2 regions of the Bradyrhizobium dasycarpum genome follow, and region 1 is predicted to be linked to the other one. Evidence: predicted binding sites of a transcription regulator. Region 1 holds the regulator's gene; the other holds the start of a gene.
The links. The regulator LexA, encoded in region 1, represses DNA repair genes until DNA is damaged. The targets are predictions, from matches to a motif close to TGTTCNNNNTGTGTTCNG.
Positions count from the first base shown of each region.

Region 1 (15,501 bases):
CGCAATGTCGTGGTTCTTCCGCTCAACGCGCAGCGATCGCCACCAACGACCGGAACCGGTCTCGTGGTCTCGCGGCCCGCACATCCCCGGCATGGATCAGCATCATCCGCCTGGGCTCGGCACCCTCACAGACATGCGGATCCGCGCCCGGACCTGGAGCGGCGCAGCTCGGTCTTCGGGAGCTAACTCAGGCGATGGGGGGCCGGTAGTGACGACGAAACGCGCCCTCGTCACCGATCACATCGGGCTGCGCTTCGCAACGCGAGCGCGGCACTCCGAACTCCGCGATCCCCGGCGCTTGCGGCGACACCGCGCTGAAACACAGCACCGAGCCGCAGCAGGCCGCATGTCGATCGCCGGACCGGTCCTGATCGTCCTCGCAATCTCCGGCCATCGCTACGTCATGTGAATGCGGCACCGATCCGGCATCGGCCTGATCGTGCTCATGGTCGTACGCATGCGCGGGCAGATCGGCCGGATGCTCGCAGGGTATCCCTGTATCGGGAGACATCGAGATCGCAAGAGACGGGGTCATCGACGCGAACAGATAGGCGATGGCGACAAGCCATCCCCACCACCTTCGCCTTGGCTTTCTCAAGCCAATCATCACTGCATCCACGGTCTCGATCGCAAACATATAGCCCTGGTTGCAGCGACGGCCAATAGAAAACGACGGACGTCGCGTCGACGCCCGCACATGCGGCCCGCGCAAATCTGGCCGCTCGAAAATTTGTCGCAAGCCGCTGTAATATCCGACACCGATCAGCGTCGCACGGTCGCGCCGATCAATGATGCTTCATCCAGCCGACGCCCTTGATGTCGTTGAACGAGTCAGTTCTGTGGCACAGAAAGCATTGATCGACCGATGCATGCTCCTGCCCCGTGATCATCCGATCCATCATCAGGAAGTGGCCCATGTAGTGGCTCGGCGGCGCCTGATGGCATTGGGCGCAGTCCTTCGATGTCGGCGAGGGATGCAGGAAGCCTCCGATTTTCCAGGACGCCAGCCCGTGACACGCCGCGCAGTCCCGCCCGAACAATTCGCGGTGCGGCTCCCGGTTGCTGTGGCAGTTGGCGCAGTCGAGCGCCGCCCTCTCCCGCTGCTCTGATCCTGACAGGCCGAGAAATTCCTTGAGGTCGGCGGCCAGTTGATCGGACGCGGCCCGGCCGAACGCTCCCGCGCCGGAGGAAGCTGCCGCGACTTGCAGCAGCGCCGCATGGTTCATCCTGATCGGCCGCCGCTCCCCCGTATGCTCGCGATGGCAGCCGGAACACCCACCACCCGCCACGGCATGAAACGCCGTCGACTGCTTGGCGAGGTCCGCAGCGGCAGGCGCGTGACAGGCAATGCAGGCGGCCCCTGCGACCCCGTCGACCGGCGCATGACAGCTCTCGCACGCGCCAGACAGAAAGGCATGCTTGGCAGACAGCGGTCCGGGACTGACGAACCTCGTCCACCCCGGAATCTTTCCGGCGACGCCCCGATACAGAGCCATCGAAGCGACGGCTGCGCTTCCGACGGCCAGCGCCGCGACCACGACGTAGAGCACGCCCCTGATCGTCACGCGAGCCACCGCAGCCCGTAATAGACCTCGGCCGCCACATGCACGGCGAGCAGCGCATACATGACGATCGCGGCCAAGACATGCAGCCCGATCCACTGCATGAAGATCTTCTTGACCGCCTCCCGCGAGCCGATCGCCGCTTCGACGTCGGAGATGCCATCGACGAGTTGCAGCAGCGGCACGGCCTGAGCAAGCATCGCGGAGCCCTCATGCGTGGCACGCTCGGGCGACGACAGGGCCGCCGCAACATGCTCGTAGGTCGACCTCAACGTCGACAGATGCGTCTGCTGCTGCCGCAGCTCCGTCGCAGTCTGCGGCAGGTAGTAGCGCCCGACGAAACCAGTGACCACGACGATCATCATGGAGGTCACCAGCGCGATCCCAAGCGGGCTCTGAAACTTGTGTCCGGTATGCAGAAGGCCGAGGAAAGCCGCGACGACGCCGGCATAGGCGTGAAAGGCCAGGAGCACACGCATCGACAACCATCGGGTGACCTGTGATTTCAGCACCGCGCTGTATTTGACCATGGGATAGACGAGCAGCAGAACCATCAGCGCGGCCGCACCCGCCCCGAGAACAAAGCCGGCCAGGCTTCCTGCAAACCTGCTGTCGGCATGCAGCAGGAACGCCGGCACCAGCAGCAACAGGCCGGCCAGAACGAGGTCGGCGATCAGGCGCTCTCTCGCGTCCGCCATCTCAGGCCTCGACGACCAGATTGCCGATCGATCTGGCCTGGCAGGCCAGAATGAGACCGTTCGCCCGGTCGTCCGCGGTCAGGGCATCCTGGACCTCCATCGTGACGTTTCCTTCCAGCAGGTGCGTCTTGCAAACCCCGCAGACCCCGACCCTGCAGGAATAGTCGATCGACACGCCCGCACCCTCGGCCACTTCCAGCACGCTCTTGTCCGGAGGCAGCGCCGCCACCTTGCCGGACTTCGCAAAACGAACAGTCGCCGTTGCGGGGCCGATTGCCGCCGCGGCGCGGCCGTCCGCTCTGCCGTGCTGCATCTGCACGTCCCCGGCGCTTGCCGCGGGAGGTGGAACAGCTCCGCGGGCAGGCCCGAAGGCCTCCGTCTTGATTTGCTCGGGCGGGACGCCGAGCCCGGCCAAGGTCTTCCTCAACGCTTCCATCATTCCGGGCGGACCGCACATATGAACTCGCCGTCTGGCGAGATCGGGCACCGCCTGCGCCAGGAATTCGGCCGTGATCTGCCCCTCGCTCCCCATCCACGATGTCCCTGCGGCCCGCATCATCGTGGCCGCAACGTGCAGATTGTTCATCCTGCGCTGGAGATATTCCAGTTCGTCGCGGAAGATGAATTGCGCGGTCGTCTGCGCGCCATAGACGAGATAGATCTGGCCGGGCCATGCGATGTCCGAGAGATAGCGGATCGCCGCCATCAGCGGCGTGATGCCGACGCCGCCGCCGATCAGGACGACACTGTCGGCTTCCGCGCCGGTGAACGTAAAGGCGCCGGAAGGTCCCGCCACCTCGACGAGATCTCCCTGCTTCAGGTGACCATGCATGTAGTCGGATAGAAGCCCGCCACCTTCACGCTTGATCGTGGTCTCGACATAAGCGGTCTGCGCAGCGGACGACGCGATCGTGTAGGAGCGCCTGACCGTTTTTCCGTCAATCTCGATGGCATAGGTCAGGAACTGCCCGGGCAGGAACGCAAACGGAAGCACGCCGCCGCCTGGGGCCTGCAACCGGAAGGTCTTCACGTCAGGCGTTTCCTGGTAGATCGCGCAGATCCTCAATTGCCCCTTCCAGGAACGGGCCGCATCGGCCCGCCGGACCGAACCAGTCGAGGGTGTCGCCTCGCTCTTGACGGCCGGTGCAACGGCGGCTGGCGCGGACACCAGGGGTGCGGCACCGCCCGGAGCAACCGCCAGCCGCGTCAACCGCTCGACCAGTGCGTTGGCCCGGCGCATCCGGGCGACGTGGACGGCAAGCATCGCCAGCGCGAACAGCACCAGCAACGCCATGGTCGTGACGTGAAACCAGGACACGCCCGGCGCGCCGTCGCCATCCGCACCGTCTTGCCGCGGCGGAAGATTCATCTGCGACTTGAACCAGGCCTGAGCGATTTGCTGCGGCGGCTTGCCGTCGTGCAGCGAGCGTAGCGCGAGCACGCCGCTCTGGACCGCATTCAGGAGTCGCGAAGTCGACGCGAGGCCCGATCCGCAGCCGCGGTATCGTCGCCCGCGATCGCATGCCGCAGGTCCATCTCGGCGGCTGCAAGACGATCGGCTTCCGCGCTTATCCGCTGGCGCGCCTGCACCTCCAGCCTGCTCCGCTCCTCGGCGGAGAGCGCCGGCATGCCCATCAATGCCGGATAGAACTCCTTGCTCGGACGGCCCATCATGCCGTCCATTCCACCCATCATTCCAGGCGTGGCGCCGCGCATCTGCGTGCCGGCGCTGGCGCCGGCAGATTTTTCCGGCCCTGATGGGGCGTCTCCGGCCGAGCCAGACGCCGCGGGATGGTGCGCGGCGTGATCGCCCTCATTCTGCGCCAGCTCCCACCGTTTGGGAAACGACCCAGCCCCATGCGTTACGCCGTGGCCGAGGTGCGATGCAGGCGCGCCACCTGCAAGTTGGCTCGCCAGGACACCAAGCAAGAGCAGCCCGGAACGACGCCGAAGAGGCAGACCGAACATGATCTCGCCCTTACCGATCGGTCAGAACGAGGCGATCAGCGGCAGCAGGATCGCATCTGCAGTCTGCTTCTGACTCTCGTTCAAGGATGCGTACAGCCGCGTGAAGGCCAGCCGCGCCGCCTTGAGCGCCTCCAGACGTTCGGACAGGTGCCGCTCGTAATGCTCCAGGCGTTCCGCGCTTCCCTGCCTGTCGTCCGTCGCGAGCATCTTGCGCGCTTCCAGCAGATGCTGCCGGCTCGAACGCAACGCGTCTGCGACGTTGTTCCAATCGGCGGCCTGCTTGTCACTGATCTGCAGCTCCGCCTTCAGAAAGGCGATGCGTCCCTCGAGCCGCTCCGTCACGTCCGCCGGGCCGCTCATTGCGCCGCTTGCGGCGGGCGAGCTCATCTGGCCACGCATCATTTTTTCCATCATCTGCATCATCGGCATCATTTGCATCATGCCGGAATTGTCCTGGCAGCCAGCGCGCCGGCAGTCCCGCATCTGGCCCTGCGGCGGCATCTTCATCTTGTCGTCGTTCATCGAGCCGCTCGAACCCGGGGACGCAGGCATCTTCGACATCTTGTCGTCATCCATCATCGCGATCTGGCCAAAGCCGGCGGCCACGGCAGGCCAAAGCCCAACCGGCGCCAGGGCGAGGACGGCAAGAGTGGCGGCGCTGACGAAGACATTTGTCCGACGGTGCATGGTCATTCTCCAGTTCGATTGGGATGGTCTTCTGATCGTCGAGGTCGGCGATGGTCAGGCGTTATAGACGCGGAGCGTCGGTGGCTCTTACGCGCGCAAGTGCCACGTGGCTCAATGGTCTCTTCCGCCACGATCAGCCCGGACGTCATCATCCGCCCGCCTGCTCGGTCGCGCGGCTTCTGTCGACCTCCTTCGACCAGGTTCGATAATAGGCCACGATCGTCATGATCCAGAGACCGGCGGCACCGACCAGAAGCTGGACCCACAATCCTTCGGATCCGGACTCGATCACGAAATGCGCGACGAACGACAGGAAGAGACCGACGCAGAACACCGACAACGAATGCTGACCGCATCTGATCAGGGGCTGAAGCAAGCGTGACTTGAGACCGGGCCAATCGATTGGAATGAGCGAGACGGCGATGAACACCAGGCTCGCCAGATGGACGACGCGATAAGGCCCCAGATTGGTCTTGTCGTTCGGAATGAAGGCGGCGGCTAGCGCGTCAGGGACGTAGTCCCGCCATCCCGGAATGCGCTCCGCCAGCGTCATCGCGAGTGCAAACGTCACGAAGCCAGCGCTCAGGACAAGCAGCATGCGGGACGACAGCAGCCGGCGGCTGGCCGCCGCTCCTCCCAGAGCCAGCCAGGCGCCCAACACGAAGAGCAACTGCCAGGCGAACGGATTGAAGTACCAGACCCCGGCCGGATAGGCAGGCAGATTCCACTCGTAGTGACGGGCAGCGAGGTACAGACCGAGCGAGCCGATCATCACCGCATTGCGCCAGCGCAGCATGAGCCAGAGCACGACGGGAAACGCGGCCATCAGCACGATGTAGAGCGGCAGAACGTCGAGATTGAGCGGCTTGAACTTGAGGATCAGACCCTGGGCGAGCGTCTCGACGGGAAAGTTCATCAGCGGCGCGACGTTGAACTGGTCCATCAGATGAAGATCGTCGAAGCTGTGTGCGATGTAGTGCACGGCCGTGAGATAGACCAGGAACAGCAGCAGGTGAGCGACATAGAGCTGCCACACCCGCCGCAAAAGCCGGGTTGCGCCGACGACGAAGCCACGCTCCATCATCATCGAGCCGAACACGAACGTCGCGGTATATCCGGAAATCAGCACGAACAGATCGGCGCCATCGCTGAAACCGTAGTTGCGTGTCGTGAACCAGACGAGCGCAGAATCCGGAATGTGCCCGAGGAAGATCAGCCAGTTCGCCAGACCGCGGAACAGGTCAAGGCGCACGTCGCGCCCCGACTTGACCAGCACCGACCTGATCGTGATCGTCTCCCACAGCCGGCGATGCAGGACGAACGCGGCTCGCAACGACCGAGCAGGTGCGTGGATGGTCTCGTCGGCCAAAGGCTCGTTCTCCATGTCAGCGGCCGGTCTCTTTTCGATCGCGATCACGTCGCCGTTTCATTCGCGCGGGTACGCTAGGTTGCGTCATCGATGCGAGTTTGACGGACATCAAACCCGCTCGACACGCCAGCCAAATCTTTTTTGTAATTCAAGCGCGTAATGAATCACGACGCACGTCGTCCTCGGCCGGCACGGTTGTTGGTTGCGAACATCCGTCATCCGGCTCACCGACGCGGCCGAAGGCTTTGCCTGCGGCCTGCGATCGCGCGCCAGGCGAAAATTTTTTCCTGTAAGAAGTTCAACGTTTCTCGTCGCCTGCAGCAACGCGCAGATCCACGCAACGGCGCAGGCGAGCGTGCGCATCGACACTTGATCTTGCTCAACTTACACAATCACGCTGCGCGTTTGGTTGCAGCTCGATCGAGCCACCGGGACTTGATTGACACCAACTCGGCGAAAGCAACAGGAGAAACCAAAATGAGTCACCGCAAGCTGATCGCGGCCGTCGCGATCATGTCGTTCGTTGCGTTGCCTGCCATGGCGCAGACGAGCACGACCGACGAAAAGAACGGTCACCACTATTCGGGTGGCCCGAAGACGGAGGTCCCGCACCACATGGGCAAGAAGGAGAGCGGCGGCGGATCGACCAACGCATCCGGCGGCAGCCACCATTACGGCGGCGGACCGAAGACCGAAGTCCCGCACCACACGGGTGCGAAGAAGCCGCAGTGACGGTCGCGCGGTGATCCCGCGGCTCGATGCGGCCATGTTGCCGAACCCAGACGGAGCCCAAACGAAATCGCCCGGGAGTGGTCATCCACTCCCGGGCGATATCGAGCTCTGAAAGTCGCAAAGCCTAGTTCGGCACCGCGCCCTTCGATGCGCGTTTCGCCGCGACCGCGTTCGCGGTGACGCCGTGCAGGAAGTCGTAGGCCGCGTGCAGCGCCTTGTCGTCCTTCTCTTCCGGCGGAACGTAAGACTGTGATCCGGTCTGCTCGCCACCCTCGCCGGCCGACAGATGTCCACGCATCTGGGACTCCGCCATGGTGTCCATGCGGCCCTTCAGCTCGGGCGGCACGTCCTGCAGAATCTCGATGTCGGGGGCGATACCCTGGGCCTGGATCGAGCGGCCCGACGGCGTGTAATAGCGCGCCGTCGTCAGCGCCAGCGCGCCATTGCCGGACCCGAGCGGAATGATCGTCTGCACCGAGCCCTTTCCGAACGAGCGCGTGCCGATGATCGTGGCGCGCTTGTGGTCATGCAGGGCGCCGGCCACGATCTCCGAGGCCGAGGCCGAGCCGCCATTGATCAGCACCACCAGCGGCTTGCCCTTGGTGAGGTCGCCGCCATGGGCGGTGAAGCGCTGCGTCTCCTCCGGACTGCGGCCACGGGTCGAAACGACCTCGCCGCGTTGCAGGAACGCGCTCGACACCGACACCGCCTGATCGAGCAGACCGCCCGGATTGTTGCGCAGGTCCACGACGTAGCCAGTGAGCTTCTCCGGCGACACCTGCTTGGAGATCGACGCGATCGCCTTCTTCAGGCCGTCGGTTGTCTGCTCGTTGAACGAGGTGATGCGGATATAGCCGATGTCGCCGTTCTCGACCCGGAAGCGCACCGGGCGCACATGGATGATCTCGCGCGTGATCGCGACGTCGAGCGGCGCATCCGCGCCTTTGCGAATGATGGTGAGCTTGGTCTTGGTGTCGACCGGGCCCTTCATCTTGTTGACGGCCTGCTCGAGCGTCATGCCCTGCACGGCCTCGCCGTCGATCTTGCTGATGAGGTCGCCGGACATCAGGCCGGCCTTCGAGGCGGGCGTATCGTCGATCGGCGAGACCACCTTGACGAGGCCGTCCTCCATCGTGACCTCGATGCCGAGGCCGCCGAATTCGCCGGAGGTGGTCTCCTGCATCTCGGTCCAGGCCTTTGCATTCATGTAGCGCGAATGCGGATCGAGCGAGGTCACCATGCCCGTGATCGCGCCCTCGACCAGCTTGGCATTGTCGGGCTTCTCGACATAGCTCGCCTTCACGCGCTCGAACACTTCGCCGAACAGGTTGAGCTGCGAATAGGCATCATCCGCGTTCGCTGCCGCCCGCGCCGCCCATACGCCGCCTTGCGGACTGGCTACCAGAAGGGTGAGACACGCTCCGGTGAGCGCGCCCAGAGGGAACAGCAGGGATTTCCGCATGGATGGGCTTGCCTTCTTGCTTTGGCGGTTCGCTTGGAGCTTGTCTCTTGGGACCATAGGAGACGCCTTGCAATTGGCGATCCAGCTCGCTTCTCACAATACCATTCTGGTTTCTTCAAGGCCGGGATACCACGCCGACGGGTACGCCGCAGAAATCGCTTCGCCCGGACCTAAACTTTTGGCAACGTTGCAGGACTGCCTTAGCTGCAAGCGGAATCGTAGGCCGGTCCGCGCCTCGCAGCCATGCAAATCTAGGATAGTTTTGCAGGGCTGGACGGGTTAGGCGATGAGATAAGGGTTCAAATTCTCGGGAGGATAACAATGAACGAAGCACCCGGCATCCGGGCGGAACGGAACGTCGAACTCGGCGCCAGCGACGAGCCGTTCCAGAACCTGCACGAATTCATCCGGAAAGCGCGGGCCAACCTCAACCAGAACGCCTGGGACTACATCGTCGGCGCCGCCGAGACCGAGACCACGATGCGCCGCAACCGCATGGCGCTGGACGAGATCGCCTTTCGCCCCCGCGTGCTGCGCGACGTCCGCAAGGTGGATGGCTCGGTTCAGCAATTCGGCCGCAGGATGCGCCTGCCGGTGGTGCTCGCGCCCGTCGGTGCGCTTGAAATCTTCGATCCGGATGGTGCGGCGAGCGTCGCGCGCGGTGCCGGCACCTTCGGTGCGGCGCACATGCTGAGCTCGGTGTCCGAGCCCGGCCTGGAGAAGACCGCCGAGGCGGCTCCCGATGCGCTCCGGCTCTACCAGCTCTATGTCCGCGGCGACGATGCTTTCGTCGCCGATGTCGTCAGCCGGAGCGAGAAGAACGGCTACGCCGCGTTCTGCCTGACCGTGGACACCGCCCATTACAGCCGTCGCGAACGTGACATCGCCAAGCGCTATGTTCGCGAGAGCCGCCTGCGCGCCACCGGCGGCGATTTCCAGAAGGGGCTGGAGTGGCGGACCGTGAAGATGATCAAGGACAGGTACAAGATTCCGCTGATCCTGAAGGGCATCGCCACCGCCGAGGACGCCCTGATCGCCGTCGATCACGGCGTCGAATGGATCTACGTCTCCAACCATGGCGGCCGCCAGCTCGACCATGGCCGCGGTGCCATGCACGTGCTACCCGAGATCGTCGAGGCCGTGAAGGGCCGCGCCAAGATCATGGTCGACGGCGGCATCTGTCGCGGCACCGACATCGTCAAGGCGATCGCGGCAGGCGCAGATCTCGTCGGCATCGGCCGGCTGCAATGCTGGGCGTTGGCGGCCTCAGGCGAAGCCGGCATCACGCGGATGCTGGAACTGTTGGAGGACGAGGTGCTGCGCTGCCTCGGCCTGTTGGGTGCCACATCGTTTGCCGAGATCGACAAATCCTGCCTGCATCCGGCGACCGCCACCAACGCGCCGAGCGTGTTCAGCGCGTTCCCGCTGTTCGACCACGAGCCTTATCGGTACTGACTTGCGGATTCCTGCCGACGCTGAGGTGAAAAGGACGCAATGACATCGCTCTCTCCCGGCAGCGCGGATGCGCTTCTGTTCGATCTCGGGCGAGTGGTGCTCGACATCGACTTCTCCAAGGCGATCGCCTGCTGGGCGGGGCACGCCGGCTGCCAGCCCGAAAGCATCGTCGCGCGCTATGTGCGCGACGAGGCCTACCGGCTGCACGAGGTCGGCAAGATCAGCGACGCCGACTATTTCGCCTCGTTACGCGCTTCACTGGGGATCGGCATCTCGGACGCCCAGTTCCTGGAGGGCTGGAACGCGATCTTCGCCGGCGAGATGCCTGAGATCGCCGAGCTGTTGCCGCGTGCGGCAAAGCAGATGCCGCTCTACGCCTTCTCCAACACCAATCGGCCGCATGTCGACTATTTCTCGAAGGAATTTGCCGGTCTGCTCGGCCATTTCCGCGAGCTGTACCTGTCATCCAGCATCGGCCTGCGCAAACCGGACGCGGACGCTTTCGACCATGTCGTCGCGGCGATCGGCGTGCCAGCCGGGCGCATCGTGTTCTTCGACGATCTCGAGGAAAACATCGAGGGCGCGCGGGCGCGCGGCCTGACGGCAGTCCACGTGACGACGCCGCGCGACGTCGGGAACGCATTGAAGGCGCTGGGCATTTGACCCCGGCCCGTCATTAGAAGCAGCCCAACTGCAAGCCGCGTTCGGAACCAAATTTACAGAAACTGTGGAACTTGATCACTTTGTGCATTTTTATACCGAGTTCCCGGAACGGAATACCACCCTTCGGACTCATGAGTCCGTTGGGATCTTTACATCGGACTGATCGACGTGCTGGGCAAAACCTACCTTACCAAGCAAGCCTCTCTGCTGCTTGAATTCGCAAGAAACACCTCGGATTCCGAGCTTTCCGCCAAGCTGATCAGCAAGGCTGCGGACCTGAAATCGCAGGCCGATCCGCTCCCCGACAGGGACCAAGGCCCCAAACCTCCCGACGTCGCATGGGACGTCAGCCGGGACGATCCGACGGCACCTTGACCACATGAGCGGGTGGCGCTGGCCGACTCAGTGTTGGCCAGGCTCATGCCGGCCGTTTCGCCTTTAGAATCACGTGTGCGAACTTGCACTTGCTCGATCAAGGAGAGCACGCAGGATAGATCATCCTGCGTGCTGCTTTGCCTCGCGTCTGCAGTCAGCTAGAACTCTCGCCGCCCCATTGAACGATGTGCGAGCAGGAGTTTCGCCCGTGGCCCTGATGCCGGTTTCCGACGCCTTTGCTGCGGTGCTGGCAGGTGCAGAGCCGCTGCCTGAACAGATGGTTTCGCTCGACGAAGCCTATCACCGCGTGCTCGCGCATGACGTCGCGGCGCGGCGCACGCAGCCGCCGCAGGCGATGTCGGCGATGGACGGTTACGCCGTGCGCGCGGCCGATGCGGCAACGGTCGATTCCCGGCTGACGGTGATCGGCGAGATCGCAGCCGGCCGTCCTTTCACAAGAGCAGTTGGCGCCGGCGAAGCCGTGCGGATCTTCACCGGCGGCGTCATCCCCGATGGAGCGGACGCGGTCGTGATCCAGGAGGACACTGTCGCGGACGGCAACAGCGTCACCATCAAGGAAGCCGCGATCGCCGGACGGCACGTCCGCCCGGCCGGGGTCGATTTCCGCGAGGGTGACGTGCTCCTGCGCAAGGGAACCCGCCTGACGGAGCGCGATCTCGCGCTTGCCGCGGCGATGAATCACCCGCACCTCGCCGTCTGCCGCCGTCCCAAGGTTGCGATCCTCGCCACCGGCGACGAGCTGGTGAGGCCGGGCACCACGCCCGGGCACGGCCAGATCGTCTATTCCAACGGCTACGCCCTGCATGCGCTCGCCCGCAGCGAGGGCGCCGAAACCATCGACCTCGGTGTCGCCGCCGACACGCTGGAGGCCACCTCCGCCGGAATCCGCCGCGCCCGCGAGAACGGTGCTGACATCCTGGTCACGACCGGCGGCGCGTCGGTCGGCGACCATGATCTGGTCCAGCAGGCGCTGCGGGGCGAAGGCATCTCGATGGCGTTCTGGAAGATCGCGATCCGGCCCGGCAAGCCGATGATGCACGGACGGCTCGGCGCAATGCGCGTGATCGGCCTGCCCGGCAATCCCGTGTCGTCCTACGTGTGCGCGTTCCTGTTCATGGTGCCGTTGATTCGCGCCTTGTCGGGCCGTTCAGTGATTCATCATCGCCGCGAGCGCGCCGTGCTGGGCAAGGATCTCGGCGCCAACGACCAGCGCGAGGATTACCTGCGCGCGCGCCTGGAACTGCGCGACGACGGTGCGCAAGTCGCCGTTCCCGTCAGCCATCAGGATTCCTCTCTGCTTGCGAATCTTGCTGCGGCACAGGTACTTCTCGTGCGCGCACCGTTCGCGCCGAAGGCCGAGGCCGGCAGCCCCTGCGAGGTGCTGCGGCTCCCCGTCTGAGTGCACGGCCACACGCATTCCGCGAGCTCGCCGCCGTTCACGGTAAATTAAGCAGTTGCGGAACATGTATCGAACATATAGTGTCCGTTCATGATTTGTTTCGAGCATGTAGCGGCTCATCGCTGAACTCATCGTCTCGGAATCGAACGACATCAACCGGGGGACTTTGGTCGAGATGTTAACGCGCAAACAATACGAGCTTCTGAGGTTCATCAGCGAACGTTTGAAGGAAAGCGGTGTGCCGCCCTCCTTCGACGAGATGAAGGACGCGCTCGACCTGCGCTCGAAGTCGGGCATCCACCGCCTCATCACCGCGCTCGAGGAGCGCGGCTTCATCCGCCGCCTGCCCAACCGCGCACGCGCCATCGAAGTGATCAAGCTGCCGGAGCTCCAGGCTGCCGCCGGCGCCCGGCGCGGCTTCACGCCGAGCGTCATCGAGGGCAATCTCGGCAAGGTCCGCACGAGCTCCAGCCCGTCCATGGGCGAGGGCGAGCGGCCCGTTGCGGTGCCCGTGATGGGCCGTATCGCGGCCGGTACGCCAATCGAGGCGTTGCAGACCCGCAGCCACACCATCAGCGTGCCGCCCGACATGCTCGGCTCGGGCGAGCACTACGCACTCGAGGTGCGCGGCGATTCCATGGTGGAAGCCGGTATCCTCGACGGCGACATGGCGCTGATTCAGCGCAACGAGAGCGCCGATACCGGCGACATCGTGGTGGCGCTGATCGACGACGAGGAGGCCACGCTCAAGCGCTTCCGCCGCCGGGGCGCCTCGATCGCACTCGAGCCGGCCAATGCCGCTTATGAGGTGCGCATCCTGCCGCCGAACCGCGTGAAGATTCAGGGCAAGCTGATCGGGCTTTACCGCAAGTACTGACTTCCGGAACGACTCGATCCGGACGTATTGCGGCGTCTGCGTGCGCCCTTCGGTCGGCATCGCCGATCAACAATTGGAGCGGACCAATGTCCGCTCCGGCTGGATCGTCTTTCCGGTTCTGCGCAGATGATCCGGCCCCTCCTCTCCGGCGATATCCTCCCTGGGCCGGCGCGAAGCAACATCGCTTCACGGCCGTTCGAGTTGGAGAGGACAGCCGAGCGCCAGAGCGTTTGAGTGCAGCCGTCGCGGCGCATCATCATGTCCGCAACAACACGGCGGTGAATGGGCAAGTCCGCAGCGCCCGCAATATCATCGTGCAGCCGTCGCAATCGAGCGGCCGGCGCAGCGGTCCGGGCCAGTCCCAGACGCCCGCCAGAATGCGCGGGACTTGGCTTTGTTCCTACCGACTTCGGGAAAGATAATGTGATCGCCCCTCGCGAATCACAGCCGCAGATCTGCCTACAACCGAGCAGAGCGTTGCATGCTTCTACTTCGAGGCCTGTGCCTCCAAGAGAGGTGCGGGTCGCTATCTTCGCATGAGGAGCACCCGATGTGTGACTACAGCCTGCATGCCGTCGCGACGCGTCCCGCTGAGGTCGGAGAGACGATCGTCACGACAACCTTCCGCGGCACCTCGACGCGCGGCTTCGCCTCCGAAGCCGATCTCTCCGTTGCGGTCTGCCTGCTGCCGGGGACGGAGCTCGCCTTCGCCGACAACGTCCGTTACGACAACCGCTGGATCTGGACGCGCACCGTCAACTCCCGCGTCGGCAAGTTCGGCAAGATCGATCCGCACATTCCCGATCGCCATCACGACGCGATCGAATTTCCTGGACGGCAAATACGTGCTGGTGACTCAACTGGTCGAAGGCCAGCGCGCAACCGTGCTGCAACTGCCGGTGACGCAGCCGGCCGGCGAACGCGAGCACAAGCCGCAGATCATCGCCGACAGTCGGTCACCGGTCACGCGCCTGCCGATTGGCTGACGTCGTCGCCCCCGGCCGATGGTCGTGGGCCTGGAATGAAATGCCATCGCCGGCCGAGGCCGGCGAGATGGTATGGTTTGCGTCCTGCGAAATCCCGTCCGATCGACCTCCCCCGCATCGCTCCTCAATCCTCCGCCAGCAAGTCCGTCTCCGATGGCGTTGCGTCCCGGTTGCGGGGCACGGCCGTCTTCGGCGCAAGGCTGCCGTCGAAATCCCCCTCGCCGGCGCCGGCGGGCAGCCAGGGGCGGCTTGTGCCTCTCGCCCTCACCGCCCGAACCGAGAAGCCGTCACCGCTCTGCGTCAGAGCCAGCGCGCCCTGACTGGCGAGCCGCTGCCGATCGACCACCATCGCCGCGCAATCGGGCGGCGCTGGCCGCGACGTCACCACCAGCGCGGCACGGCTGCAATCGTCCGCCAGCGCGTCGATCCGCGAGGCCAGCGCGACCAGGCGTCCATCGGCGAGCGGTGTCACGCAGCCGGACTCGTCGCACGACACTCCCTCAGCCAACGCGCTGCTGCCGGCATCGCGCGGATCGGCGTCGGCCGCCAGCCACTCCTTCAGCAGGAAACCGTCCTTGCCCGCCCTGATCAGGTGCAGACGCCCGTCCCCGCCCCGCACCGCGACGCTGGCGCCGTCCCCGGCAATCAGGACATCAGGCTGCCGCGCGGATAGGCCCCAGGTGATGGAAGCCAGCAGCACCACGGCACCGCACCAGCGCAGGGGCGTGCGCAACAGGCCCATCAGGATGATGCCGAGGCTCGCGGCGATCAGCGGCGCGATGCCGAACGCCGGGATGCGGCCGACCGCGCCCGGCAGCGCCGCCACCCAGCGCGAGACCGCGACCATCCAGTCGATGCCCAGCCCCATCAACCACCAGAACACGCCATCGAACCCGAACGGCGCAGCGAGCAAGCCCAACAGCCCCGCCGGCATCACCAGCGCCGAGACCACCGGCATCGCCCCGAGATTGGCGAGCACGCCATAGGGCGTGACGCGATGGAAATGGAAGGCGGCGTAGGGCGTGGTCGCAAGCCCCGCGATCAGCGAGGCCAGGAACAGCATCGCGATCTCGCGGCCGCCCCACAGCGCGACGCGTGCGGTCGCCGAATGATCGGGCGCGGCTAGCAGATTCGGCATGCCGATCTGCACCAGCGCCACCAGCCCGAGCGTTGCCGCAAACGACATCTGGAAGCTCGGATGCACCAGCGCCTCCGGCGCGACCGCGAGCACGATCAGCGCCGCCACC
Region 1 covers NZ_CP169574.1:1,528,086-1,543,586, forward strand. The annotation lists gene ACETMP_RS07745 (hypothetical protein) at 188-637, opposite strand; gene ACETMP_RS07750 (cytochrome c3 family protein) at 786-1,565, opposite strand; gene ACETMP_RS07755 (iron reductase) at 1,562-2,260, opposite strand; gene ACETMP_RS07760 (2Fe-2S iron-sulfur cluster-binding protein) at 2,262-3,701, opposite strand; gene ACETMP_RS07765 (hypothetical protein) at 3,719-3,976, opposite strand; gene ACETMP_RS07770 (Spy/CpxP family protein refolding chaperone) at 4,250-4,735, opposite strand; gene ACETMP_RS07775 (hypothetical protein) at 4,737-4,982, shown strand; gene ACETMP_RS07780 (OpgC domain-containing protein) at 5,064-6,332, opposite strand; gene ACETMP_RS07785 (hypothetical protein) at 6,393-6,647, opposite strand; gene ACETMP_RS07790 (hypothetical protein) at 6,762-7,016, shown strand; gene ACETMP_RS07795 (S41 family peptidase) at 7,141-8,478, opposite strand; gene ACETMP_RS07800 (alpha-hydroxy acid oxidase) at 8,800-9,933, shown strand; gene ACETMP_RS07805 (HAD family hydrolase) at 9,973-10,596, shown strand; gene ACETMP_RS07810 (hypothetical protein) at 10,765-10,971, shown strand; gene glp (gephyrin-like molybdotransferase Glp) at 11,180-12,391, shown strand; gene lexA (transcriptional repressor LexA) at 12,567-13,268, shown strand; partial or broken gene ACETMP_RS07825 (hypothetical protein) at 13,819-14,254, shown strand; gene ACETMP_RS07830 (ComEC/Rec2 family competence protein) at 14,379-15,501, opposite strand, start outside.

Region 2 (15,501 bases), 1.3 Mb from region 1:
TAGGGTTTGTAGGGTGGGTTAGCCCCGCCTACGGTTCCGAACGCGCTTCAAGGCGCAACCAGCAACCGGCTTTCGCGATCCCACCGCCACAGCCGCTCATTGGTGAGCAGCGTACCGCCCCACCAACGTCAGATCGGATTGTGGCGACGGAAATCTTCGCGGCCTTCCAGAACCGCTTTGCCAAATTCAGTCAGCGACAACCGGCTCCGACGATAGGCGGCGTTGCGACCTCGCGCATCGTGCGGGGCGAGCGTCGCGAGTTTCGGATCGAGACCTGCGACCGCCGGCATCGGGCCCGACGCAAGCCCTTCGAGCAACGGACCCAGCTCCCACTGGTCGAACACGCGCGTTTCGAGCAGCCCGCCCGGCTGAAACAGTTCTTTAGTACGGTTGTGCCCCCTTGCAATCAGCTCGATAAGCCGCGCCTCCGTCGCGCCCAATCCGGTGATTGGTGACGGCAGTTCAGCTAGCAACGCTTCCAGAGCCGGCTTCAGGAAAGGTAGCCTGGGTAAATCCCTTGTCAGCAACCCAAAGCAAAGTTCAGGCGTCGGCGCCCGATACGCCTCCCAGGCCATGTTGGCTATCTCGAAGTCGCACTCTGCGATCTCCGATTCCCGCACCGTACGATCGCGAAGTTGCGGGCCGTCCGCTTCGCGCAGATCGAAATTGACCCGTCGCAGTCTCAGACAATGGGTGATCGATGGATGGGACCGCAAATAGTCCAGGATCCAGATCAATTGCAATTGACTGTTAGGCTCAGGGTCGAACCACAGCTCGATGAGCTCGACACCATAGGTCTCGCAAAACCGAACCAGGCCAGTTTCCTTGTGCGCGAGACCGGTCTGAGGCAACCGGCCAACAAGATCGGACCACCGCACCTCCGGATCGCCCCTGTAATAGCCTCCCGTAAGATAGGCCTCGAGGTGGTGCGACGTAGGCAACGGCCCCCAAACGAACCGAAAGATCAACGGGATGACCATGTCAGCACGACCGGCATAGGTGAGACCAACGCCGGACGAACTAGTCAGAATGACACGCTTCATCTCGACGCGCCCTTGCCCATGCAAACCGAAACGGGCACCGAAGACGTCGGCAACTCAACGTCCTCAGTGCCCGCTCCTCGCGAAAAACTTTCGCGTCAAATCTTACTCGTCCGCCGGCTCCTCGCCGTCGGCATCGCGCTCGGGCGTGCCGGCCAGGATCTGCTCGGCGATCAGGCCGGAGTTCTGGCGGATCGCGGTCTCGATCTTGGCGGTGATGTCGGGGTTGGCCTTCAGGAACGCTTTCGAGTTCTCGCGGCCCTGGCCGAGGCGCTGGCTGTCATAGGAGAACCAGGCGCCGGACTTCTCGACGATGCCGGCCTTGACGCCGAGATCGAGGATCTCGCCCATCTTGGAGACGCCCTCGCCGTACATGATGTCGAACTCGACCTGCTTGAAGGGGGGCGCCAGCTTGTTCTTGACCACCTTGACGCGCGTGGTGTTACCGACCACCTCGTCGCGCTCCTTGATCGCGCCGATGCGGCGGATGTCGAGGCGGACGGAGGCATAGAATTTCAGCGCGTTGCCGCCCGTCGTGGTCTCCGGCGAGCCGTACATCACACCGATCTTCATGCGGATCTGGTTGATGAAGATCACCATGGTGTTGGACTTGTTGATCGAGGCCGTGAGCTTGCGCAGCGCCTGGCTCATCAGGCGGGCCTGCAGGCCCGGCAGCGCATCGCCCATCTCGCCCTCGAGCTCGGCCTTCGGCACCAGCGCCGCGACCAGATCGACCACCAGAACATCGACCGCGCCCGAGCGCACCAGCGTGTCGCAGATCTCCAGCGCCTGCTCGCCGGTATCGGGCTGCGAAATCAGGAGCTCGTCGATGTTAACCCCGAGCTTGCGCGCATAGACCGGATCGAGCGCGTGCTCGGCGTCGATGAAGGCGCAGATGCCGCCCTTCTTCTGTGCCTCAGCGACCGTATGCAGCGCCAGCGTGGTCTTGCCCGAGGATTCCGGCCCGTAGATTTCCACGACCCGGCCCTTCGGCAGGCCGCCGATGCCGAGCGCGATGTCCAGCCCGAGCGAGCCCGACGACACCGCCTCGACATCCATCGACCGGTCGTTCTTGCCGAGCTTCATCACCGAGCCCTTGCCGAACTGGCGCTCGATCTGCGAGAGCGCGGCGGCCAGAGCTTTACTCTTGTCCATGGAAGATCCTTCGACGATACGCAGGGCAGTGGCGGACATTGGTCGTGCTCCTTATGGCGAGGATTCGCGCGAGGGACAAACAGTTGCGAGGCGGCGCGGCGATAAAGGCAATGTACCCTATTTGTTCTAGGTTCGCAATATGTTCTTTTACGATTGGACGGCTGTCCCGTGTTTCAGCCTAACCCCAGGTTGAATGCGGGAGGTCCTTATTGCCGGTGAGGTTGCTCGTCGTGAGCAAACAGCGCCACCGCGATGGTCAGCCATCCGGCTCGTCCGTGCGCTGTGCACACAACTGAACAGACGCCGTTCCGTTTATGGATCCTAATCAATCATCACCCCGCGCGGGACCGCGGCGGCTACCGATGATGAGAACCCCGATTGCGCTCACGTCCTTCCGCGCACGGACAGGATCGTGCCATGTTCAAGCGGCGACGTTTCAAGCAACAACTGACCCTTCAAGACCGGCTCTCCGCATGGGTGAAGCAGGTCAAGGAGGACGCCGCCAGCCTGCCTCCCGGCCCCGAGCGGGATGCCCTGCTCAAGAAGGCGCGCCAGGCTGAATTAGCCAATCATCTGCACGACTGGGTCAAATCCCCCGGGCTGCAACCGCCGAAATAGTCGCGCGGCCGCAACATCCCGCCCCCGGACGAAGCTGGCGCGCATCGACGAGGCTGGCTCGTCGTCATAATTTCGCAATCCTGCGGCACCGAACCTTTTCGCGGTCCCAGGCCTTCTCCAGGGCGAGACCGCAACTCTGGGGATCAGTCATGACCGACAACGAGCACCGCGAAACGATCAGGCGCAAACCTCTGCCGGAGGCGGCGCTTGAGGAGATGATGAAGTTCGAGCGCACGGAAAACGAGTTCCGCAGGAAGGATCGCGAAGAGCGCGCCAGCGAGCTCCATCTTCCCCTGAATGACATCAAGATCCACTAGAGCCTGCAGCGACCGGCTTCGGAACCGACAGCGGCGCAGCGGCTGACGCTTCCAGCCGGTTCGGGATCGACCGACCTGCAGGGGTGCGTCATGGCAGGGCGGCGAGACGGCCGCCGCGTGGCTTTGCTGGCGTCACAAATCATTGAGGTATTTAAACACCTCGATCACCACTGAAAGAACAGCAGAATTTCCATGCAACCTACTGTGCATGGGGTTGCTTTCCAATTTTTGAGATTGGCCGCCTGCCGCGACCTGCGATCATCGCAGGCCACGACGGCCGGCAGTGCCCACGCTACAGCAGCGCCAGCAGCACCAGGCCGATCACCAGCACCACGAAGCCAGCCGCTGTCGCGGCGGCGAACGACCGCTCTACGTTATCCATGATGCCACCCCATCGTCGGCGAGCCACGTTTCCCCCATGGCTGCGCCGAACGGTCTAAAATCTTGCCGACCTGTGTGACCGCAGTTGTGCGAACGGATGTCGAAATTGGGACCGCTGCGGGGCCAGTCTGCGGCCATAGCTCGGGCCCGCAAGCCTGCGGCCTGTCAGGCTGCCGTAAGCGGAGCCGGCTAGGATGATGCGGCTATGGTGTTGCAGCCCAGCACCTCAGCCTCCAACAACTCTCTGCCCCGCTTGGCTCTCCCCAGGCGGGGCCTTTTCATGCCTGGCTGCCGGCGCGCGGGTCGCTCTCCTCCCGGGTCAGGCGCAGCGCGAAGGCGCGGATCGCGGGCGCCGCCAGCAGCACGATCGGCAGCATGGCGGCCCAGGCGATTAGCCACGACGCCATCCAGTGGCCGAGGAAGATCGTCGCGCTGCCCGCGGGCAAGCTGGCGATCCCCGCCGCGATCAGCGAGGTCAGCCCGGACTGGATGATCCCGAACACGAAATGACTGTAACGGCGGGGAATGCCGAGCATGGCGGACCCATGTTGTTTGCCGTCATCACGCAAGCAAGGCACATGCCGCCGCGTGCATCGGAAGCCGTTGGCGGGGACTGGTCTGCGTCGCGTGTCGGCCATCGGCGAAGAACGCGACCGGATGCAGCCCAGGAACTCTGTTCATGGTCGGAGAACCACGGGGTAACCGACCGTCAACCAACAGATTTCCTTGTCCCGGGAATAGGATGACGACCAGCATGTTTGCAGGCGGCGGCATCATCCGTAGCCGCCCGGAATTGATCTGACGCGGGTTTGGGATTGGACTGCGCGCGCCCGTGGCCTTGGGGACGAGGCCGTCACGCGCGCGATCGGTGCCAGCCATGCCGCTCTATTTCTTTCGTATCCGGAATGGCCGTTATTCCGGCTGCGCCGACCAGGCGACGGAATTTGCCGATCGCGATTCGGCCTGGAAAGAGATGACCAATGTCTGCGCCGACATGACCGCCGGCATTGCCCGCAAGCTCCAGGAAAATTCCGAATGGCACATGGAGCTGCTGGACGAGGCCAAGGAGCCCGTCTTCCGGATCCGCATCGTCGCCGAAACCCTCGACTAGGAAGAGGCTCGAGCAGGCCGGCTTCAGTCCGCGCTGGGCAGCCGCCGCATGGTGAATTCGATGTCGCCGCCCGGCAGCTCGCGCCAGGTCTCGACCGCGCTCATATAGCCGGCCTTGGGGTAGCGGGCGAAGAAGGCCTGAGCGCGTTCCCGCGCCGCCGCGCGCGGCAGCGTGAAGGTCTCGCGCAGATAGCCATCGCCGAAAGTCTGGCCGGGCTTGCCGGCCGCCTTGCGCCGTCGCGCCATCCGCTCGGCGAGATCCCGCGGACGATCGGCCATGTCCTGCCCTCCTCTACGCGCTACGCTCAGAGGCAAATGTAGGACGCGGGCCGGCCGAAGAGGAGTCCTGTAAGGCCTGTGCCGCCTCCCGGACGAAGCCGTGGTCAGTTGGCGGCCGTGCCGCTCTTGGTCTTCTTCGGCGCGCTCGTCGCGGCCGATGCCTTCGGCGCCGCCGGCTGCTTCGGCGGATCGGCGCGCATGCCGCCCCAGGGATCACTGGACGCCTTGGACTCCGGGATCTTCTTCAGCGTTTCCTTGTAGGCCTTCTCGCGCTCGGCTTCCGCGGCCTTCTCCTCGGGGGACTTGCTCGGGCCATCCTGCATCAAATTGATATTGGGCATTTGCGCATAGGCAGGTCCCGCCAGCGCCGCCAGCAGCACCGCCGCCATACGGAAAAGCTTCATCGTCTACTCCTTGATCATCCATGAGGCACGGATCGCCCGCGCCGGGGCCGTCAGGGGCCCGCTAGGACCGGTCCGACCGGCACGATTTGGGCCCATGCAGCCAATCGTCCCAGATCGGGCCGCATTTGGTGCACCCGCTCAGCGCGAGGCCGAGGGCGATCATACAAAAGGCGAGGACACACCGACGCAACATCATCCACCCGTTCCCAAGCAAGGCATCATACCGGGCCAAGTCGGGCATTTTCAAGCCGACGGGACCGCCGCGAGACCGGGTGACTTTGCCGCGCCGATGCGCACACAATGGGACGAAACATCCGGCAATACAGGAGAGCACGACAGCAATGCAAAGGCAGCCAGACGCCGAATTCGGCCTCCCCGACGCCAGACGCATCCTCGGCGAGGTTTTTGCGCCCTGGGTCCAGGACCTCAACCTCGCGGTCGAGCGCCTCGAGCACGTGCAGCCGGCCGACGCGCCGGACTGGCAGCCGGGCGCGCTGCTGCGCATGCCGTTTTCGGAGCGGCTATGCCGCAACGGCGGCGTGGTCTGCGGCCAGGCCCTGATGGCGCTCGCCGACACCGCGATGGTGATCGCGATCCTTGCGGCCAATCGCGGCTATCGCCCGATGACGACGGTCGACCAGACCACGCATTTCATGCGCGCGGTATCCTCGTCGGACGTCCTGGCGGACGCGCGCGTGGTGCGGCTCGGGCGCACCATGAGCTTCGGCCGCGTCACGCTGCTGTCGGCGACCGACAACAAGCCGGCCGCGATGATATCCAGCGCGTTCGCGATGTTGCCGGGCTGACCAAAAAGCGAGAGCCGCGCGCGCGCAAAGCGCACCGCGGCTCTCCATCACGTTCGCATCGAGACCCCAGGCGCGACGGCGCCGGCGCTTCGGTCCGCTCTTCCAGCTACTTGCCGAGCACCTCGTCAGCCGCCGTGACGATGCTGGCGGTCGGATTCTTTCCGCAATAGGCACCAAACTTCTTGGCGTTCGCGATGAACACGTCGGTGTCGATGATCGCGTTGTCCTCGTCGCCCTTGTACCAGCCATCCATCCAGGTCAGCACGACCTGGATGTTGTCTTCGCCGCTCTCGAGGAACTGCTTGCAGCTCATGGTCGAAAGGTCCCATTTGACGGCGTGGGCGGGCATCGACGACAGCGAGAGCGCAGCGGCGAACAGAAGCGAGAACGTGGTCTTCATCGGAATCTCCATCGGCGCCGTGACGCCATAAAAGAAAAGCTTGCAGGGAAATCGGCGGAGAGGCTCTCCGCTCGAACGTCGTAAATGAAGTCTGAAGCGCCGTGCGAGCAGCGCCGATATTGAGTTTAGTTCAACGTAATTTCTGTGCATTACTCCACAATCATCGTGATGGACCGACGCCGATGATCGAGAAGCGTACAGCGCAGCGCCACCGTGTTTTCAAGGGTGGAACGATCACCTTCGAAAACAACGGCTTCGCCTGCACGGTGCGAAACATGTCGGCGGGCGGCGCGGCGATCGACCTCGACGCTCCCGTCACGTTACCGCAATCGTTCACGCTCTCGATCGCGCGCGACGAGCTCGTGCGGAATTGTCGCACAGTTTGGCGCCGTGACAAGCGCGTCGGCCTCGCCTTCGTGCGTTAGCGCCCGCGATGTGAACGGGTGTTCGCATCGCATCCACAAGGCAATGATGATTGCGCGCCGCGACGACGGCAACGCCGGCGCAGGCTTGCGGTCACCCGCGCGGCGGTCGCGGCGGCCTCGTCTTGGATCCCGCAGGTAAAGCTGGGCGGCCGCCGGCCCTGCGCCGAGGCAGCGGTCAGCGCCGGCACGGCGGCGGCGATGACCAAAACCCTCATCGGCGCAATCCCCTTCGTTTGGGGTACAAGCTGGCCCGCAATCGCGGAATAGCAATGCCGCGGGTTCAAGGGCTTGTGGAGGCCTCAGCAAATCTTGATCGGCAAGGACTTCGCCCGACCGCATTCGTGCCTATCTGTCCGCCCGCAGGGGACTTTCACGGATGTTACGGATCATTGCTCATGCGGCGCTGCTCGCCGGCGCACTCGCACTCGGTGCCTGCGGCTTTGCCGACAGCCGCGCGCCGGTGCCGGAGTTCATGCGCATGAAGGAGGCCGAGCAACTCCCGCCCGAAGCGCCTCCCGACGTCAAGCGTGTGGTGCGCGAGCAGATCGATGTGGTTTTCCTCGCCACCTCCTATCCGCGTGAGGTGCACGTCGCCCCGCCCCGTCGCGAGGTGCGCGGGCCGGGTTGGACCGCTTGCGTCCGCGCGCAGCTCACCTCCGCGACCGGCACGTCGCTGGGCGCCCAGACCTACATCGTCACGATCAACGGCGGGAAGGTCGTGGACCGCCGGCGGGCGGAAGCCGACGACATCTGCGGTACCGAGACCTACGAGCCGATCTAGGAACCGTCGCTGCCCGAAGGTTCCGGGAAAAACGAGCATCGCGGCGGGGAACGATCACTGCCTCCCCTTCTTGTTACCGCCGAGGGCAGTTTCGAGGAGGACATGATGAAGACATTTACGATTGCGCTGTTGGCGGGCGTGGGCGCCCTGGCAGCCGTCTCGGGCGCGAGGGCTTCCGATATCTACACCACCAGCGAGTACACCGACCCGGATCTGGTTCAGCAGGTGCGGCTCGTCTGCGACGACGCCGGCCGTTGCTATCGCACGCGCGGCGGTTCGCGGGTGATCGTGCGCGATTCCTACAATTACATGCCGCGTGACCGCTACTATGAGCGCCGGACGTATCATCGTCACTACGATGACGGCCCGCGCGCCGGCGTCGGCATTCGCGCGCCCGGCGTCAGCGTCGGCGTGGGCGTCGGCGACCGCTGGTAATCCGTAACGCGTGATGGTCGGGACCGGACGAGGCGAATCGCCCGGTCCCGTTCGTATGCCTTACGAGGTGACCGCGCTCATGCGGCGGTCGATTGCTGCTGGAACTGCTCGTACGCCGCGATCGCATCCGCGGCGTACATCAGCGAGGGCCCGCCGCCCATGTAGACGGCCATGCCGAGCGTCTCCTCGATCTCTTCGCGGCTCGCGCCGAGCTTGACGAGCGCCTCGGCGTGAAAGCCGATGCAGCCGTCGCAATGCGCGGCGACGCCGAGCGCCAGCGCCATCAGCTCCTTGGTCTTTTTGTCCAGCGCGCCGTCACGCGTGGCAGCCTGGGCAAGTGCGGAGAATCCCTTCATCGTATCGGGAATGTCGCTGCGCAGCTTCTTCCAGGTTGGCGGAGATGTTCCTGGTGATGTCGACGTAGTTCTTGTCCATCGGACCCTCGTTAGCTGGATTTAGCTGTGGTCGAAGCCGCCTCGCGCGGCGCGCGCAAGGCGATGTAGATCGCGGGAATCACCAGCACGGTGAGCAGCGTTGACGAGGCGAGCCCGAACAGCAGCGAGATCGCCAATCCCTGAAAGATCGGATCGAGCAGGATGGTCGCAGCTCCGATCATGGCCGCAAGCGCGGTGAGCAGGATCGGCTTGAAGCGCACCGCGCCGGCCTCCAGCACCACCTCGCGCAGCGACTTGCCGTCCCCGCCGCTGTGCCTGATGAAGTCGACCAGCAGGATCGAGTTGCGCACGATGATGCCGGCGAGCGCTATGAAGCCGATCATCGAGGTCGCGGTGAACGGCGCCCCCAGCAGCCAGTGCCCGATCAGGATGCCGATCAGCGTCAGCGGAATCGGCGTCAGGATGACGAGCGGCAGACGGAAGCTCCTGAACTGGGCGACGACCAGCACATAGATGCCGAGGATGGCCGCGCCGAAGGCAGCGCCCATGTCGCGGAAGGTCACCCAGGTGATCTCCCATTCGCCGTCCCACAGCAGCGTGGGGCGCGACTCGTCCGATGGCTGGCCGTGCAGGCTGATCGCGGGCTTCGGCAGCTTGCCCCAATCATGCGCATCCACACGATCGGCAACCGCGAGCATGCCGTAGAGCGGCGCCTCGAAGCGCCCGGCGAGCTCGGCCATCACCATGTCGGCGAAGCGGCCGTCGCGGCGGAAGATGGTCGGCGAGCCCTCTTCCATGGTCGCCTTCACGACCTGGCCGAGCTCGACCACGGTCTTGCTGCCGGGCACGGTGTTTGCCGGCACCGGCGTCGAGGCCAGCGCCTCGTCCCAGACCAGATCGCGCTTTCCGAGATGCACCGCGATCTCGATCGGGTTGCGGTCCTCGCCGCGATGCGAATAGCCGATCGAGGTGCCGCCGAACAGCGTCTGGATCGTGTCGTAGACGTCGCGCTGCTCGACGCCGAAGAATTCGAGCCGGTCCTGGTCGATCGAGAGCCGCAGCCGTGGCCGCTTCTCGCCGATGGAATCGTCGATGTCGACGATGAACGGCACTTCGGCGAAGATCTTCTTGAGCTCGGCCGTCACCGCCCGGCGCGTCGTCGCATCGGGACCATAGACCTCGGCGAGCAGCGTCGACAGCACTGGCGGCCCGGGCGGCACCTCGACCACCTTGATGCTGGTACCCGCGGGCGGATCGAGCGCCTTCAGCTTCTCGCGCAGATCGAGCGCGATCTCATGGCTCGCGCGCTTGCGCTCGCCGCGCGCAGCCAGGTTGACCTGCACCTCACCGAGCTCGGGCCTCTCCGCAGGTAGTAGTGCCGCACCAGACCGTTGAAATTGAAGGGCGCCGGCGTGCCGGCATAGGATTGCACCGAGGTGACCTCCGGCAATTGCCGTGCGATCTCGGCCGCGCCGAACAGCGTACGCTCGGTCGCCTCCAGGCTCGCGCCTTCCGGCAGGTCGACGACCACGGCGATCTCGGATTTGTTGTCGAACGGCAGCAGCTTGACCGTCACCGACTTGGTCGCAAACAGCGTCATCGACAGCACCGTCGCGATGCCGACGCCGAGCAGGAACAGCCACGCCGACCGCTTGCTCCGCACGATCGGCGTGGCGAAGCGCCGGTACAGCCGGCCGAGGCGGCCTTCGTCGTGCTCCGCATGCGCCGAGGCAACATCGCCCCTCGGCGCGAGCTTGAGCATCAGCCAGGGCGCCACCACCATCGCGACGAAGAACGAGAACAGCATGGCGGCCGACGCGTTGGCCGGGATCGGCGCCATATAGGGTCCCATCAGGCCTGACACGAACAGCATCGGCAACAGCGCGGCGACCACGGTCAGCGTCGCGACGATGGTGGGGTTGCCGACCTCCGCCACCGCCTCGATGGTGGCCTGCAGGCGCGGCCGGCCGTCGCGCATGGCCCAGTGCCGCGCGATGTTCTCGACCACGACGATGGCGTCGTCGACGAGAATGCCGATGGAGAAGATCAGCGCGAACAGGCTGACGCGGTTGATCGTGTAGCCCATGAGGTTGGCGGCGAACATCGTGAGCAGGATCGTGGTGGGAATCACGACGAACGTCACCAGCGCTTCGCGCCAGCCGATCGCGATCGCGATCAGGACGACGATCGAGACGGTCGCAAGGCCGAGGTGGAACAGCAGCTCGTTGGCCTTCTCGTTGGCGGTCTCGCCGTAATCGCGCGTCACCGTCACCTGGACATCTTCGGGGATCAGGCGCGACTTCAACCCTTCCAGGCGCTCCGCGATATTCTCGGACACCACGACCGCATTGGCGCCGGCCCGCTTGGCCAGCGCCAGGCTGACGGCCGGCGTCCGCGTCCACTGCCCGGCGGCCCCGCGCAGATCCGTCCAGACGCGATGCTCGGTGGTGCTCGGACCGACGACGACAGAGGCGACGTCCTTGACGTAGACCGGCCGGCCGTCGCGGCTCGTGATCAGCAATAGCCCGATGTCGGGGATGCCGGACAGCGTCTGCCCCGCCGCGACGCCCCGCACGATGCCGGCATCGCGAACCTGCCCGGCCAGGAACGAGCGGTTGGCGTCCTTGACCTTGGCCACGAGCTGCTGAAGCGTGACGCCGAACAGCGACAGCTTCTCCGGATCGGGCTCGACCCGGATCTGCTGCGCGGCGCCCCCGGATATGTAGGTCAGGCCGATGTCGTCGACCTTCATCAGCTCCGCGCGCAGCTTGTCGGCGAGCTCGTAGAGGTCCTTGTCGGTCCAGCGGCTGGCGACCTCGGGCTTCGGCGACAGCGTCAACACCGTCACCGCAACGTCATTGATGCCCCGCCCGACGATCAGCGGTTCCGGAATGCCGACGGGAATGCGGTCGAGGTTGGCGCGGATTTTCTCGTGCACCCGCAGGATGGCATCCTCGAACTTGGTGCCGACCAGGAAGCGCGCGGTGACCATCACGCGGTCGTCCTCGGTCTGGCTGTAGACGTGCTCGACGCCGTCGATGCCCTTGACGATCGATTCCAGCGGCTTGCTCACCAGTTCCACCGCGTCGGGCGCGCGCAGGCCGTCGGCATTGACGCGGATATCCACCATGGGAACGCTGATCTGCGGCTCCTCCTCGCGCGGGATCGCCACGACGGCGATCAGACCCACGACCAGCGCACCGATCAGGAACAGCGGGGTGAGCGGCGATGCGATGGTCGACCTGGTCAACCGTCCTGACAGCCCGAGATTCACGGCCGCACCAATTGGTCGCCGGCCTGGATGCCCGACAGGATTTCGAGGCCGTCGGGAAGCGACGGCCTCGGCACGTCGCGGCCGCGCTGCACCGGCACGTCGATCGTCTCGTCGCCCTTCCGGATCCGGACATAGTCGATACCGAACCGCGTCATCACATAGCCTGCGGGAATGACGAAGGCCGTTCGCGTTCCGGCGGCGACCCAGACCCGCAAGCGATCGCCGACGAAATATTCGCCGAGCCCCTCGACCGTCGCATCCGCAATGACGCGCCCCTCCTCGATCTGGGGATAGACGAGATCGACCACGCCCCATTTCGAGGCCTCTCCCGCCAGCTCCGCGCCATCGACGCGGACCTTGTCGCCGGCCTTGAGGAAGCGCGCGTGGCGCTCCGGCACGCGCAGCCGCAGCTTGAAATTCTGCTGGGCGACGGTGACGATGGGATCGCCCGCGAGCACGACGGATCCCACGGTGATCAGCCGCTTCAACACACGCCCGTCCGCCGGCGCGAGCACCTGTCCCTGGTTGAGCTGCTCGTTGATGACAGCACGTTCGGCGGTCTTGGCCCGCAGCCCGTTCTCGGCGACGTTGAGCGCCGTGCGCTGCTCGTCCAGCTTGATCCGCGGCAGGATACCGCGCTCGACCAACCCCTCGGTTCGGGTGAAGTCGAGTTGCGCCTGGTTGGCCTGCGCCTGCAGTGCCTCGATCTGGGCGTCGAGTGATTTCATTTGCAGCACGAGCTTCTCGTCACCGATGGCCGCGATCGCCTGGCCGGCGGCAACGCGATCCCCTTCCCTGACCTTGAGCTGAGCCACCGTGCCGCCGATGCGTCCGCGCGCGGGAACCACGCTGGTGCTTTCGACCGTGGCGAATACCGCCTTTTCGTCCGCGATCGATTGCCGCGCGACCACGATTGTCTCGGCTGCCGTCGCTGCTGTTGCAGACAGGCCTGTCGCCGCGAAAGCAGCCAACAGGCCCAAATATCTCGCCATACATCGCATGGGATTTTTCCGTGTCACGACCAAAGCATCACCACGCCGCAGCGCAGCTCATTTCATCTGCATGGGAGAGAAGCGTGTTGATCCTGGTCAAGGCGCCCTCCCCCGAGCTCTCGTAGGCTTGTTCCTGGCGGACTTCGGTGCGCAGAACGCCTGGTAGAGCGTCTTCAACACTTCACGCGCCGGCTCGCTGGCGATCGAATAAAAGATCGTCTGCGCGTCGCGCCTGGATGCGACCAGGCCATCCTTGCGAAGGAGCGCAAGATGCTGGGAGACCGTGGAGTCGCGCAGACTGAGGAACTCGGCCAGCTCGCCGACCGACCGCTCGCCGTCGATCAACTGACAGATGATGAGCAGACGGTGACGGTTCGAGAGCGCCTTGAGCAGCACGCTCGCCTGATCCGCCGCCCGCTCCATGACTTCGGTATCTATTTTCATACTTGCGTATATACAAAAATACGAATATATAGTCAAGCGCCGCATGACGGCCGGAACTGAACCGGCGAAGCGGCTTGGTCCAACGGAGGTACCCATGGCGGAAGTCGTCGTAATCGGAGCCGGTCTGAGCGGAACGCTGATGGCCTATGAATTGCTGCCCCAGTTGCGAAAGGAGGACCGCGTCAGCGTCATCTCGCAAGGCGCGGTCTATCACTTCGTACCCTCGAATCCCTGGGTGGCCGTCGGCTGGCGCAAGCGCGAAGAGATCGAGATCGATCTCGCAGATGTCATGAAACGCAAGGGCGTGCGGCTGCTGACGCAGGGCGCAAAGCGCGTCCACCCCGGGGAGAACCGTGTCGAACTCGGTGACGGCACGTCGATCGACTATGATTATCTGGTCGTCGCGACCGGCCCCGAACTCGCCTTCGACGAGATTCCGGGTCTCGGGCCGCAGGGTCATACCCAGTCGATCTGCCACGTCGATCACGCCGCACATGCCCGTGACGCGTTGGAGAAGCTCGCAGCCAACCCCGGCCCGGTCGTGATCGGGGCGGTTCAGGGCGCCTCCTGCTTCGGCCCGGCCTACGAATTTCTCTTCATTCTCGAGACCGAACTGCGCCGGCGGAAGCTGCGTGACCGGGTACCGATGACGTTCGTCACCTCGGAGCCCTATATCGGCCATCTCGGTCTCGACGGCGTCGGCGATACCAAGGGCCTGCTGGAACGCGAGATGCGCGAGAAGCACATCAAGTGGATCACCAATGCCCGCGTCGACAATGTCGCCCCTGGCTTGATGTCGGTGGAGGAGTTTGCCGACGACGGCACGTCCCGCAAGGCTCATGAGCTGTCATTCGCCTATTCGATGATGCTGCCCGCCTTTCGCGGCGTCGAGGCGGTGCGCGGCATCGAGAAGCTGACCAATCCGCGCGGCTTCGTCATCGTCGACAAGCACCAGCAGAACCCGGCCTTCCCCAATATCTTTGCAGTCGGCGTCTGCGTGGCGATCGCGCCGATCGGCGCGACACCGGTGCCGGTCGGCGTGCCCAAGACCGGCTTCATGATCGAATCCATGGTGACCGCGACCGCGATCAACATCGGTGCCCTGCTCCGTGGCAAGGCGCCGACGGCGCAGCCAACCTGGAACGCAATCTGCCTCGCCGATTTCGGCGATTCCGGCGTCGCCTTCCTCGCGCAGCCGCAGATTCCGCCGCGCAACGTCAATTGGTCTTCAAAGGGCGAATGGGTGCACTTCGCCAAGGTCGCCTTCGAGAAATACTTCCTGCGCAAGATGCGGCGCGGCGAGAGCGAGCCGTTCTACGAGCGCTTCCTGCTCGACCGGCTGAACATCGCCAAGATCAAGGAGGTCCGAACCGGCACATGAGCACGACACGCCAGATCGTCTGCGGACATTGCGGGCGCATCAACCGCCTGCCCGCCGGGCGCGCACCGGAAGGTGCGCGCTGCGGCGCCTGTCACCAGCCGATGTTCACGGGCCAACCGATCGAGGTGGACGAAGCCGCCTTCGGCCGTCATGTCGCCAGCAACGACATTCCCGTGCTCGTCGACGTCTGGGCACCATGGTGCGGACCCTGCCGCGCCATGGCCCCGATGTTCGCACGCGCGGCGCAACAGCTCGAGCCCGGCGTCCGTCTGTTGAAGCTGAACTCGGACAATGCACCAGCTCTGTCGTCGCAGCTCAACATCAGCGGCATTCCGACGCTGCTGCTGATGCGCGGCGGCCGGGAGATCGCCCGCCATTCCGGCGCGATGGATGCACGCAGCATCGTCGCCTGGACCGAAGCCAACTTGACCCGTTCGTAACGTCGCAAGATCAAAAAGGAGTCTGCCATGAATGTCGATAAAGCCGTCCTCGCGTTTGCTGGATGCGTCGTCCTGCTCGGTCTCGCACTGGGCACCTATGTGAATGCCTATTGGTACCTGCTGACGGCCTTCGCCGGGCTTAACATGCTGCAGGCCTCGTTCACGGGCTTCTGCCCCGCCGCCATCGTGTTCAAGAAGCTGGGCCTGAGCAGCGGCTGCGCGTTCTCCTGAACGCGCGGATGCAGCCTGAAATGCGGGGGAATTTGCCATGACCGACGACACCTTCATCGAGGGGCCTCTCTACGAGAAGCGCAGAAAGGTCTATCCGCAGTCGGTCCACGGGCCGTTCCGCCGCATCAAATGGGCGATCCTCTGCGTCACGCTCGGGATCTACTATCTCCTGCCGTTCGTGCGCTGGAATAGG
Region 2 covers NZ_CP169574.1:275,633-291,133, reverse strand. The annotation lists gene gcvP (aminomethyl-transferring glycine dehydrogenase) at 1-3, shown strand, start outside; gene ACETMP_RS01375 (hypothetical protein) at 129-1,043, opposite strand; gene recA (recombinase RecA) at 1,146-2,234, opposite strand; gene ACETMP_RS01365 (hypothetical protein) at 2,613-2,813, shown strand; gene ACETMP_RS01360 (hypothetical protein) at 2,963-3,130, shown strand; gene ACETMP_RS01355 (DUF2798 domain-containing protein) at 3,790-4,047, opposite strand; gene ACETMP_RS01350 (DUF6894 family protein) at 4,389-4,622, shown strand; gene ACETMP_RS01345 (hypothetical protein) at 4,646-4,900, opposite strand; gene ACETMP_RS01340 (hypothetical protein) at 5,005-5,304, opposite strand; gene ACETMP_RS01335 (PaaI family thioesterase) at 5,646-6,110, shown strand; gene ACETMP_RS01330 (HdeA family protein) at 6,217-6,510, opposite strand; gene ACETMP_RS01325 (PilZ domain-containing protein) at 6,693-6,935, shown strand; gene ACETMP_RS01320 (hypothetical protein) at 7,312-7,716, shown strand; gene ACETMP_RS01315 (hypothetical protein) at 7,819-8,151, shown strand; partial or broken gene ACETMP_RS01310 (carboxymuconolactone decarboxylase family protein) at 8,229-8,586, opposite strand; partial or broken gene ACETMP_RS01305 (efflux RND transporter permease subunit) at 8,597-11,820, opposite strand; gene ACETMP_RS01300 (efflux RND transporter periplasmic adaptor subunit) at 11,817-12,812, opposite strand; gene ACETMP_RS01295 (metalloregulator ArsR/SmtB family transcription factor) at 12,909-13,235, opposite strand; gene ACETMP_RS01290 (NAD(P)/FAD-dependent oxidoreductase) at 13,351-14,637, shown strand; gene trxC (thioredoxin TrxC) at 14,634-15,077, shown strand; gene ACETMP_RS01280 (DUF2892 domain-containing protein) at 15,105-15,308, shown strand; gene ccoG (cytochrome c oxidase accessory protein CcoG) at 15,346-15,501, shown strand, end outside.
Region 2: the regulator LexA is predicted to act here: its motif matches at 2,307-2,324, upstream of recA (recombinase RecA).